2 regions of the Streptomyces sp. NPDC059852 genome follow, and region 1 is predicted to be linked to the other one. Evidence: riboswitches for the same ligand, from Rfam matches in the RefSeq annotation. Region 1 holds a riboswitch; the other holds the start of a gene.
What was found. Region 1 has a riboswitch for cyclic di-AMP ahead of ACFV46_RS08520 (C40 family peptidase). Riboswitches for the same ligand answer to the same signal wherever they lie in the genome.
Positions count from the first base shown of each region.

Region 1 (5,657 bases):
CTGCACATGTTCGCCGACCGCAACCGCGCGGGCACCTACGGCATCATGCTGAGCCTCGCCGCCGCGATCTTCGGGATGTTCTTCTTCCTGACGCTGTTCGTGCAGAACGTGCTCGACTTCAGCCCGCTCCAGGCCGGGTTGGCCTTCCTGCCGGTGAGTGCCGTCATCGCGATCGGCGCCGGGCTCGCCTCCCAGCTCCTGCCCAAGTACGGTCCCAAACCGTTCATGGTGACCGGCGCGATCCTCGCCGCCGCCGGACTGGCCTGGCTGACCCTGACCGACGTGAACTCGACCTATCTGGGCAGCATCCTCGGGCCGATGCTCGTGTTCAGCCTCGGTATGGGCATGGAGTTCGTGTCCCTGACGCTGATGGCGCTGTCCAACGTGACGCCGGCGGAGACCGGGGCCGCCTCCGGGCTCCTCAACGCCACCCAGCAGGTCGGCGGCTCGCTGGGCCTGTCCATCCTGGTCACCATGTACGGGACGGCCAGCAACAACGAGGCCGACAAACAGATACCGGCCTTCCTGTCCCAGGCCACCCCGCTGGAGCGCCTGCGCTTCCAGCGCACCGGGCAGCTCCCGGCGCCGTTCGCCGACGAGATCCTCACCGCAGGGGTCTCCGCCGCCTTCGTCACGGCCGCGATCTTCACCGCGATCGCCGCGGTCATCGCCCTGATCGTGATCCAGGTGCGCCCCTCGGACCTCGAACGCCTCCAGGGCGGCGGCGTGCCCCCGGCATAGACCGCCCCGCGAAGGCCCTCAACAGGGCGTCCACATCTCCCCGTTGGATGTGACGACGTTCACCCCCATGTGGCAGCACGTAGTGAATGCATTACACAACAGGCGCGTAAGGGACGGTAGCGCAGGCATCACGCGACCGCGGAGGTTTCGATGCGACCTTTCACCCTGAACTACGCGTTCCCCAGAGGCGCCGCCCAGGCGCTGACGCCGTACCACTTCGACCCGGCCCGGCAGTTGAACATGCTGCCCGACGGGCGCCCGGCCGTCAGCGACCCGGACCTCCTGCTCGCCGCCGGCACGACGACGTCCACGGCCGGTTCCGCCACCCACTTCGACGACTGACGAACCGGCCGGCGCATGACGGTACTGATCCTCACGTCCGAGGAGGACGTGACCGCCGACATGGTGGTGAACGAACTGCACGCGACGGGGACGCCCGTGCTGCGGCTGGACCCCGCCGACCTGCCCGGCAAGGCCGTGCTGGCCGCGGACTACGCCCACGGTGACTTCGACGGGCATCTGTCGGTCAACGGGCACGTGCTGTCGATGGGGGGACTGCGCTCGATCTGGGTGCGCAGGCCCGGCGAGCCGGCCGCCCACGCGCCGGATCCGTCTCCCTGGCTGACCGCCGAGACCCGGCAGGCCCTGTACGGCATGCTGCACTCGGCCGCCGCCCGGTGGATGAACCATCCCCGCAACGCCGACCAGGCCCGGCTCAAGCCCTGGCAGCTGCGGCTCGGCCACCTCAGCGGATTCGCCGTGCCGCCCACGGTGTTCACGACGGCCCCGCGGCTGGCGCGGGCCTTCGTCGAGCAGCACAAGGAGGTCGTGGTGAAGTCGGCGTCCGGACCGCCGCCCGGTGAGCCGCCCCTGGCGCTGCCCACCACCCTGATCGGCCCCGACGCGGACTTCTCCGCCGTCGCGGCCGGGCCGGCCCTGCTTCAGCGGTACGTCCCCAAGCAGGCGGACATCCGGCTGACCTGCGTCGGCAGCAGGTTGTTCGCCGCGCGCAAGACCGCCGAGCCCGACCAGATCGACGGACGGTACGGCGACACCGGGCACCCCTGGGAGCCGGTCCCGGTGCCGGACCGCATCGGCAAGTCGGTGCACGAGTACGTCACGCTGGCCGGACTGGCGTACGCCGCCTTCGACTTCGCGGAGGACGAGGACGGCATCTGGTGGTTCCTGGAGTGCAACCAGGGGGGCCAGTTCGGCTTCGTCGAGCTGGAGACCGGGCAGCCGATCGCGGCCGCGATCGCCGACTGGCTGGCCCTGCAGCGCCGGCCCGACCGGCGCGGCCCGGAAGGCCGCCACTGACCTCTTCCACGACCGCCGAAGGCGTCCCCGACGGATCAGCCCCGCTCCGCCCCACCCGGTGGAGGCGGGGCGGTCGTCGTACGGCGCCGGGGTGACGCCGCCTCAGGCGGGGCGGATCGCGCTGTGGATCGCGGCCTCTCCGGCGTACTGGACGGACTCCTCGCGGATGACGGTGCCGGGGCCCGGGGCGTGGATCATCATGCCGTTGCCGGAGTAGATGCCGACGTGCCCCGCGTGGTACAGGACCAGGTCGCCGGGCTCCAGGTGGGTCAGGGCGACGCCCTGCCCGGCGGTGGCCTGCTCCTGGGCGGTACGGGGGAGCGCGATACCGGCGGCCTTCCAGGCGGCCTGGGTGAGTCCGGGGCCGTCGAAGGTGTTCGGTCCGGTCGTACCCCAGACACACGGCTTGCCGATCTGCGCCCGCGCGAACTCCAGCGCCCTCAGCGCCCGGCTGTCCTGCGGTGCCGGCATGGGCGCGGCAGGGGCCGGAGCGGCGGCGGGGTAGGCCCCGGTCGCGGCCGCCGCCGGGTAGCTCCCACTCTGCGTGACGGCCGGGAAGCCACCGGTCTGGTCGACCAGAGGGAAGCCGCCGGTCTGGTCGACCAGGGGGAAGCTCCCGGTCTGGTCGACCACGGGGAAGCTCCCGGTCTGGTCGACCATCGGGAAGCTGCCGGTCTGTGCGACGGCGGGAAAACTCCCTGTCTGGTCGACCATGGGGAAGCTCCCCGTCTGCCCGACGGCGGGGAAGCTCCCCGTCTGGACAGCCGGGGCGAACCCGGCGTCCGGCGCGGCGAACCCGGCGTCCGGCGCGGCGAGAGCCTGAGGGGCATTCAACTGCGCACCCGACACGAACGAGGCGTCCGCGGGAGCCGTCGTCCCCGGAGGAACCGTCGTCATGTCGGCAGGGCTCTGCGCCTCCAGGGCGTCCCACCGGCTCTGCGCCGCGGGCGGGAACGGCGCCGGGGCGGCCGCGGGGGCCTCCAGCGCCGGGGTGGTGCGCCCGGCGCGAGCGGTCAGCAGCTCGCGCGCCTGCGCCAGCTTGCGCTGGCTGCGCTCCTTGCCGGCGCGCAGCGTGGACCGCTGGTCCGCCTCCGGCTGCGCGGTGGCCGGGGCCGGCAGCGCGAGGGCGCCCCCGGACTCCAGGGCCGGCGTGGCAGCCGCGGGCAGCGCCGCGACAGGACCCGCGGTGAGCTCACCCACGGCCGCAGGGCGAGCGGTCCCGGCGGGCAACTCGGCGAGGGGCGCGCCCGATCCGGCGGGCAGCTCCAGGGCGGTGCGGCCGGATATCTCCCGTGCCCCGTCACCGCCCGACGGGCGTGCGGACCGGGCCGGGGCGGACCGCTCCGGTGCCCGGTCCTTCGGCAGCACGGCCGGAACCGTCGGGCCCAGCTTGGACCGGGCGACGTCGAACCACTGCCGGGCCACCTCGTCGAGCGCGGCCGAGCCCCGGCCGCCGTCACGCCCCGAGGCCGCCGGGGCGCCCGCACGATTGCGCGGTCCCGTCGACGAGGCGCGGGTGGCGTTGAAGGTCCCGGTGTCGGTCTCGGCCCGGTCGTACAGCGAGCTGACCCGCCGGCTGACCTCCTCGCGGCTCGGTCCCTCGTCCGCCTGGGCGGCACCGGCCGACTGGCCGAGGAGGGCCACCGAGGTGAGGGCTGCTGCCGAGGCGAGCGCGGAGTTGCGCATACCGGTGCGTTCCGGCGCCATGGGCGACGTGCTCCTTCCGTACTCCGCCTACCGAGTTAGCTGACGGGTTCGGGCGTTCGCGTCGGAAGGTGTGCCCTACGACCCGGCCCGTCACGGCCTCAGGTCGATTCACCCCATGGTTCGGTTGGGTCCCCGGCTCCGCGGCCCCGCAGGGCACGCCGACTCGGCGGAGGGCGCTCGTCCCGGCGGGGTTCGCCGGAGTTCAACGCGCGTCCTGAGCCAGTAACTTAGCCAACTTGTGTGCCTGCAGTGAAGATTGACGTGTGAAATGTCCGATACGTTTTTGTGACCTTCGACGCTGCCGGTCGCGGTGAGGCCGCACTGCGGCACGGCGCGCCCGCGCGACCACGGACGGTAGCCGCGCGGGCGCCCCGCAAAGGTCTTGCTCCGCTCGACGAAACACGCCACACTGGTACCGAACGAATGGTCGGTTGGGAAGCGGGAGCGATGACGACCTCACACTCCACCGAGGCGCCCCCACAAGGGCCGCTTGAGGGGCACTTCGACGCGACGATCGCGCGCGACCAGCGCATCGAGCCGCGGGACTGGATGCCGGACGGCTACCGCAACACACTGATCCGGCAGATCGCGCAGCACGCCCACTCCGAGATCATCGGCATGCAGCCGGAGGGGGAGTGGATCACCAAGGCGCCCTCGCTGCGCCGCAAGGCGATCCTCTTCGCGAAGGTGCAGGACGAGGCCGGTCACGGCCTGTACCTGTACTCGGCCGCCGAGACCCTGGGCGCCGACCGCGCCGATCTGACCGACCGGCTCATCGAGGGCCGCCAGAAGTACTCCTCGATCTTCAACTACCCCACGATGAGCTTCGCCGACGTCGGCGTGATCGGCTGGTTCGTGGACGGCGCCGCGATCTGCAACCAGGTGCCGCTGTGCCGCAGCTCCTACGGGCCGTACGCGCGCGCGATGGTGCGGATCTGCAAGGAGGAGTCGTTCCACCAGCGGCAGGGCTACGAGCTGCTGATGACGATGATGCGTGGCACCGAGGCCCAGCGGGAGATGGTCCAGGACGCCGTGAACCGCTGGTGGTGGCCCTCCCTGATGATGTTCGGCCCGCCCGACGACTCCTCGCCCAACTCCGCCCGCTCGATGGCCTGGAAGATCAAGCGGCACAGCAACGACGAGCTGCGCCAGCGCTTCGTCGACATGACGGTCCCGCAGGCCGAGAAGCTCGGCGTCACCCTGCCCGACCCCGAGCTGCGCTGGAACGCCGAGCGCGGCCGTCACGACTTCGGCACGCCCGACTGGGACGAGCTGATGCGGGTCATCAAGGGGGACGGCCCGTGCAACGCACAGCGGATGGAACGACGCAGGAGCGCCCATGAAGAGGGCGCCTGGGTGCGGGAGGCGGCCACCGCCCACGCGGCCAAGCAGGCCGCCCGCGCGGAGAAGGGAGCGGTGGCATGAGCACCGGAAAGCAGGACTGGCCGCTGTACGAGGTGTTCGTCCGGGGCAAGCGCGGGCTGAACCACGTCCACGTCGGCTCGCTGCACGCCGCCGACGACCGGATGGCCCTGACCCACGCCAGGGACCTCTACACCCGGCGCAACGAGGGCGTCAGCATCTGGGTCGTGCGCTCCGAGCACATCGCCGCCTCCACCCGCGACGAGAAGGACCCGTTCTTCGCGCCCAGCGCCGACAAGGTCTACCGCCACCCGACCTTCTACGACATCCCCGACGACGTCCCCCACATCTGAAGGAGAGGGCATGAGTGACGACCACGTCTATCTGACCCTCGCCGAGGGACACGAGGACGACACCCGCTGGGCCTACGGGACCGGCTTCGAGGACCCGCTGCACGGCGTGGACACGACCGTCCCGGACGACGTCGACGCCGCCGAGCTGGCCGCCCTGTGCGTCGCGCTCGGCGACGA
Region 1 covers NZ_JBHWJK010000005.1:116,784-122,440, reverse strand. Annotated here, with positions in the region: gene ACFV46_RS08535 (MFS transporter) at 1-741, shown strand, start outside; gene tgmA (putative ATP-grasp-modified RiPP) at 892-1,083, shown strand; gene tgmB (ATP-grasp ribosomal peptide maturase) at 1,099-2,058, shown strand; gene ACFV46_RS08520 (C40 family peptidase) at 2,161-3,765, opposite strand; cyclic di-AMP (ydaO/yuaA leader) riboswitch at 3,774-3,944, opposite strand; gene paaA (1,2-phenylacetyl-CoA epoxidase subunit PaaA) at 4,213-5,190, shown strand; gene paaB (1,2-phenylacetyl-CoA epoxidase subunit PaaB) at 5,187-5,480, shown strand; gene paaC (1,2-phenylacetyl-CoA epoxidase subunit PaaC) at 5,491-5,657, shown strand, end outside.

Region 2 (5,657 bases), 100 kb from region 1:
TCGATCTCGATCAGCAGATCGGTGTCGGCGAGCCGGATGCGGTCCCCGGTGGTCGGTCCGAACAGGTCGGCGTAGGCGGCACGGGAGATCTCAGGCATCGAGGGCACCTCCGGTCTCGCCCCGCAGGCCGGGCACCACACGGGCGCCGGCGAGGGGGACGAGTTCGACGTCGACGGGGATGCCGGGCTCGAAGCGCACGGCGGTGCCGGCCGCGACGTTCAGCCGCTTGCCGCGGGCCGCGGCACGGTCGAAGCGCAGTCCGGGGTTGGCCTCGGCGAAGTGGTAGTGGGAGCCGACCTGGACGGGCCGGTCGGCGGCGTTGAGGACGGTCAGCCGGGTGATCTCGCGGCCCTCGTTGTATGCGATCGGGCCCTCGGCGAACAGGACTTCTCCGGGAATCATGGCCGCCCTCAGACGATCGGGTCGTGGACGGTGACGAGCTTGGTGCCGTCGGGGAAGGTCGCCTCGACCTGGACGTCGTGGATCATCTCGGGGATGCCCTCCATGACGTCGTCCCTGGTGAGCAGGGTCCGGCCGGAGGACATCAGCTCGGCGACCGTGCGGCCGTCACGCGCGCCCTCGAGGATGTGCGCCGTGATGAGGGCGACGGCCTCGGGGTGGTTCAGCCGGAGCCCACGGGCCCGGCGCCTCTCGGCGACGTCGGCCGCCACGTGGATGAGCAGCCTCTCCTGCTCGTGCGGGGTCAGTTGCACGGCGTCCCACCTCACAGTCCTCCTCCGGACCGTGCGGGGTCCGGTTGCCGACGCCAGAGGGCGAAGGGCCCGGTGGCGTGGGTCGGCAGGCTAGTTGGACCGCGTTTCGGGCGCGTTAACCCCGCGCCGGGGCGGCCGGGGGTTCGTCCTCGGACCGCATGCTCATGAGGGCGCGCAGCCCCTGCCGCAGGACGTCGACGGGCGCGGGTCCGAACAGCGACTGCTGGGCGATGAAGCCGAGCACGCAGGCGATCATCGTGCGGGCGACGTGGTCCGGGTCCACGTCCGTCCGCATCATCCCGGCGTCCTGGTAGCTCTCGACGATCCGCGCCCAGGCACCCCGCACCGAGCCGTAGCCCTCACGCAGGATCGCGGCCAGCTCCTCGTTGCGCAGGGTCTCCGTCCACACCTGGACGACGAGCCGGGGGAAGGCGGGCCTGCCGTCGACGACCAGGGACGCGCGCTCGGCGAGGGTACGGCCGAGGACGTGGGCGACGAGCTCGTCCGGCGGTGGGGGCGGGCTCTGCCGCGCCGCCTCCTCGAACGCCGCGCGGACCGAGCCGAGCACCTCGGCGACGATCGCGCCGATCAGCTCCTCCTTGCCGTTGAAGTAGCGGTAGACGGCCCCCGCCGAGAGGTCGACCTCCTTGAGCACGTCCTGCATCGAGGTGGCGTGGAAGCCGTTGCGGGCGAAGCAGAGGGCGGCGCCGTCGAGGATCTGGCGGCGGCGTGCGTCGAGGTGTTCCTGGGATACGCGGGCCATGCCCACAAAGTAGAACGAACATTCCTTCTTGACAAGCGCCGACCCATGTGAGCACGGTGGACCTACCGAAAAACGAACGATCCTTCTTTTTGAGACCAGGGGGAGATCCCATGTCCTCGCCGTCCGCCACACCACCCGGGAAGGCCGCGTCGCGGCGCCTGGTCACGGTGGTCGTGCTCGTCCCCGTCCTGGCCGCCCTCGCCCTGTGGGCGTTCGCCTGGCCGGCCGCCCGCACCGCTCCGCGCGACCTCCCACTCGGCGTGGCGGGGCCCGCGTCGGCCGTGACACAGGTCGAGCGGCAGCTGTCCGCCCACGACGGCGCCTTCGAGGTGCACCGCTATCCCGACGAGCCGGCCGCCCGTGACGCCATCGAGGACCGGGACGTGTACGGCGCGGTCGTCGTGACGCCCCAGGGCCCCCGGCTGCTGACCGCGTCCGCCGCGAGCCCGGCCGTGGCCCAGCTGCTGCAGCAGGCGGTCGCCGGCCAGGCGGCCGCCGAGGGGGCGCGGGTGGAGACCGTCGACGTGGTGCCGGCGCCCGAGAAGGACCCGCGCGGGGCGGCCCTGACCTCCAGTGTGCTGCCGCTCGCCCTCGCGGGCATGGCGGCGGGCGCCGCGGTCACCCTGCTGGGGCTGCGCGGCTTGGGCGCCGTGGGCGCCCTGGTGGGCACGGCCGCCGTGATCGGTGTGATCGCCGCAGCGCTGGCGCACAGCTGGCTGGGCGTCATCACCGGTGACTGGTGGGCGGAGGCCGGGGTGTTCGCGCTGATGAGCCTGGCCGTGAGCGCCGCCGTCGCCGGGTTCGCCGCCCTGATCGGACCGGCCGGCATAGGACTCATGGCCGCCACCGTCATGCTGATCGGCAACCCGTTCTCCGGGGCGGCCTCGGCCCCGCGGATGCTGCCGGAGCCGGTCGGCACGATCGGCCAGTGGCTGCCGCCGGGCGCGGGCACGACCCTGCTGCGCTCGGTGTCCTTCTTCGACGGCGCGGCGGCCGTCGGCCCGGCTCTCACCCTGACCTGGTGGGCCGCCCTGGGTCTCGGCGCGGTCCTGCTGGGCGCCCGCCTGAAGGCGAGCGCGCCCACCACGGAGCCGGCACGGACCCGCCGACCCGCCCCGGTCGGGTAACCCGGCCTGCAGCACCACCGAACCGGCCGTGCGTCCCCGCTGTAGCGGACGGGGACGCACGGCCTCGGCGCGTCCGGGCTCCCGTCGGAAGACGGACGGTGCCCCACCCGAGCTGCCTCTGCTCCCCCGCTGACGCGTGCGCTGATCGACCGTCGCCTCGACCGGGCTCCCGTCGGCACGGCACTCGCGCTCCGGGACGCGCCGGCGCTGATGCACCGTCGGGGCGAGGCGGAGCGGCACGCCCGCACGCTGGGGCGTGCGCCGCGCGTCCTGGACGGGCGGCGCCGCACGGCTCGCGTCAGGCCGCCGCCGCGCTCCGACAGTTGACGGCGCCACAGCCGCGTTCCGGACACGCGGCCCGCCGCCTCCACGTCCGGCGCCACGCCGAAACGGACCGAATGGCGTACCCCCCATCGGCGTATTCCGCATTCCGTCCACGCGCTCGTACGGCTTGCGTCAGGGACCGGACGCGCGGGCGGATTTGAGCCTTCCGCCGCTGGTCCGGGGCTCGTCGGGCACCTGGCCACTTCCTCGAACGCAGTAGCGTCCACCCGAACGGGTGAGTGGTGAGTAACACCACAAATCCCCGGTTCCGTTGGGATTTTCGTTCTTCCGTGCGCCAAGATCCCTGACTGACGACAAGACCCCGCCGCAGCGGCGGGGCGATCCGGGCGGACGCCGAGTCCTGCCGCCGCGCGGATGACCGGTCGACAGGAGTGGATCGGCAGGAGTGGAGGACCCGAGCAAGACGGGTCGCCGGTACGGACGTTCGTTCGAACCGAGCAACCCTTGGGGTGAAGCCGCGACACCGCGGCCGGGCAACTTCGCCAGCCCGAATCCGACAGGTCATCCTTCACAGGCGGCTGACGAAGGGTTGCGCATGACTGCGCTCAATCGTGTCCCGTCGCTCATGGCCAGGGCCGGTACGGCCTCGGCCCTCACTCTCGCCGCGGTGGGCGGCTCGATCGTGACGCCCGGTCTCGCCTCGGAGGCGGAGGCCGCCGCGCCGGCGACGAAGGCACTGCAGATCGCGGCCTCGAAGAAGGGGTCGCCGTACAAGTGGGGCGCCACCGGCCCGAACCGGTTCGACTGCTCCGGGCTGACGCTGTACTCGTTCAAGAAGGCCGGCAAGAAGCTGCCCCGCACGGCGGCCCAGCAGTACAACAAGACCCGCCATATCTCCGCCTCCAGCCGCAAGGCCGGTGACCTGGTGTTCTTCCACTCGGGGTCGTACGTCTACCACGTGGGCATCTACGCCGGTAAGGGCAAGATCTGGCACTCCCCCAAGAGCGGTGACGTGGTCCGGCTGCAGAAGATCTGGACCAGGAGCGTCTGGTACGGCCGGGTCAAGTGACCCCTGGGGGCGCACAGGGCGCCCCCACCCCCGCCGGCGCCCTCCCGGAGCGCGGAGGGCTCCCGGCACGGGCCGGGCCCTCCGGCGCCTCCAGGGCCTCCCGGGGCCGACGGGGGCGGAGCGCGCCGCGCGGTGCCCGGTGCGGCACCACGCGGCGCTTGTGCGGTTCCTACGGCTCCTGTGGCGTCGCGACCGCGACCGGCGAGGCCGGTACGGTCCACGGCAGCTCGACGGAGACCGTCTTGCCTCCCTCCCGGGTCGGCCACACCCGGAGCCGGCCGCCGCACTCGGCGGTCAGCCAGCGAATGATCACCATGCCCCGGCCGTTGTCCTGCTGGACGGCGGCCGGCAGCCGTTTGGGGAAGCGCGGATGACTGTCGGTCACCCCGATGCGCAGGTGTTCGTCGCGGTCGAGCTCGAGGTCCACCGTGAAGGTGGGCGACTGCCCGAGGGTGTGCTGCACGGCGTTGGTGGCGAGTTCGGAGACCATGAGCCGGATGGTCTCCGCCGCGTCCGTGTCCGACGGCAGCCCCCACTCGGCGAGCGTGGTGATGACGTAGGTCCGTGCCGCGGAGACCGAGGCGGGATCGCTCGGCAGAGTGACGGATGCTTCCAGATGGTCTGCCATGGCGACGTCGTCCCTTTCCGACGGGACCGCAGTCCGACACGGAGCGGAAGGTTCGAGTACGGTCCCGGACTGTGCTTCGCCGCCAGACTGCCATCACCGCGACGGTCACGGGTGGCGATCCACCAAGATATGCATATATCTGTCGCTCGAAGCGGTGAACTCTGCGACGGCAGACCGTATTTGGGCGGCCCGGTCGGAGTAAGGAGTTGCCCATGCAGCACGGCCCGGCGGTCCGCCGCCGGAAACTGGGCGCGGAACTGCGTGCGTTGCGCACCGGGACCGGACTCACCAGTGGTGAGGCGGCACGCCTGGTGGGCTGGCACCAGTCCAAGGTGAGCCGTATCGAGACAGGCGCCAGCGGGGTGAAACCGGACGATGTGCGATTACTCCTCGACGCCTACGGCGTACGGGACGCCCGGCTGCGGGAGGTGCTGCTGGCGCTGGCCGGGTCCGACGCGGCGGGCCGGCACCACTGGTGGCACGCCTACCGAGGGGTCCTGCCGCCGACGTACCGGGACTTCATCAGTCTGGAGTCCCAGGCGAGCGCGATGCGCACGCTGGAGATCTCCGTGGTGCCGGGGTTGTTGCAGACGCCCGAGTACGCGCGGGCGGTGACCCGGGCGGCGACGGGTGGGACGGACGACGGCGCCGACGACCGGCTCGACGCGCTGGTCGCGGTCCGGCTGGCCAGGCAGGAGGTACTGCGGGCCGATCCGCCGTTGCGGCTCAGCGCGGTGCTGGACGAGGCGGTGCTGCGCCGGGAGATCGGCGGGCCCGAGGTGATGCGGCGCCAGCTGGAGCGGCTGCTGGAGGCGGCCCGGCTGCCCCAAGTGGACCTGCGAGTCCTGCCGTTCACGGCCGGTGAGCATGTCGGCATCACCGGGCCTTTCGTTATCTTCTCATTTTCGAGCACTTCTGATCTGGACGTGGTTGTTCTCGACCACTTGACGAGTAGCCTCTATCTGGAGCGGAAAGAAGACCTCCAGGCCTACACGGAGGCCTTCGACACCCTTCGGCTCCACGCCCTTTCGCCCGAGGAATCGCTGGATCTCATCGCCGCGATAGGTGGCGG
Region 2 covers NZ_JBHWJK010000005.1:220,862-226,518, forward strand. Annotated here, with positions in the region: gene ACFV46_RS09005 (urease subunit alpha) at 1-98, opposite strand, end outside; gene ACFV46_RS09010 (urease subunit beta) at 91-402, opposite strand; gene ACFV46_RS09015 (urease subunit gamma) at 411-713, opposite strand; gene ACFV46_RS09020 (TetR/AcrR family transcriptional regulator) at 829-1,476, opposite strand; gene ACFV46_RS09025 (ABC transporter permease) at 1,587-2,603, shown strand; cyclic di-AMP (ydaO/yuaA leader) riboswitch at 3,270-3,480, shown strand; gene ACFV46_RS09030 (C40 family peptidase) at 3,484-3,957, shown strand; gene ACFV46_RS09035 (ATP-binding protein) at 4,127-4,585, opposite strand; gene ACFV46_RS09040 (helix-turn-helix domain-containing protein) at 4,798-5,657, shown strand, end outside.
Region 2: another riboswitch for cyclic di-AMP. It lies ahead of ACFV46_RS09030 (C40 family peptidase); the one in region 1 lies ahead of ACFV46_RS08520 (C40 family peptidase).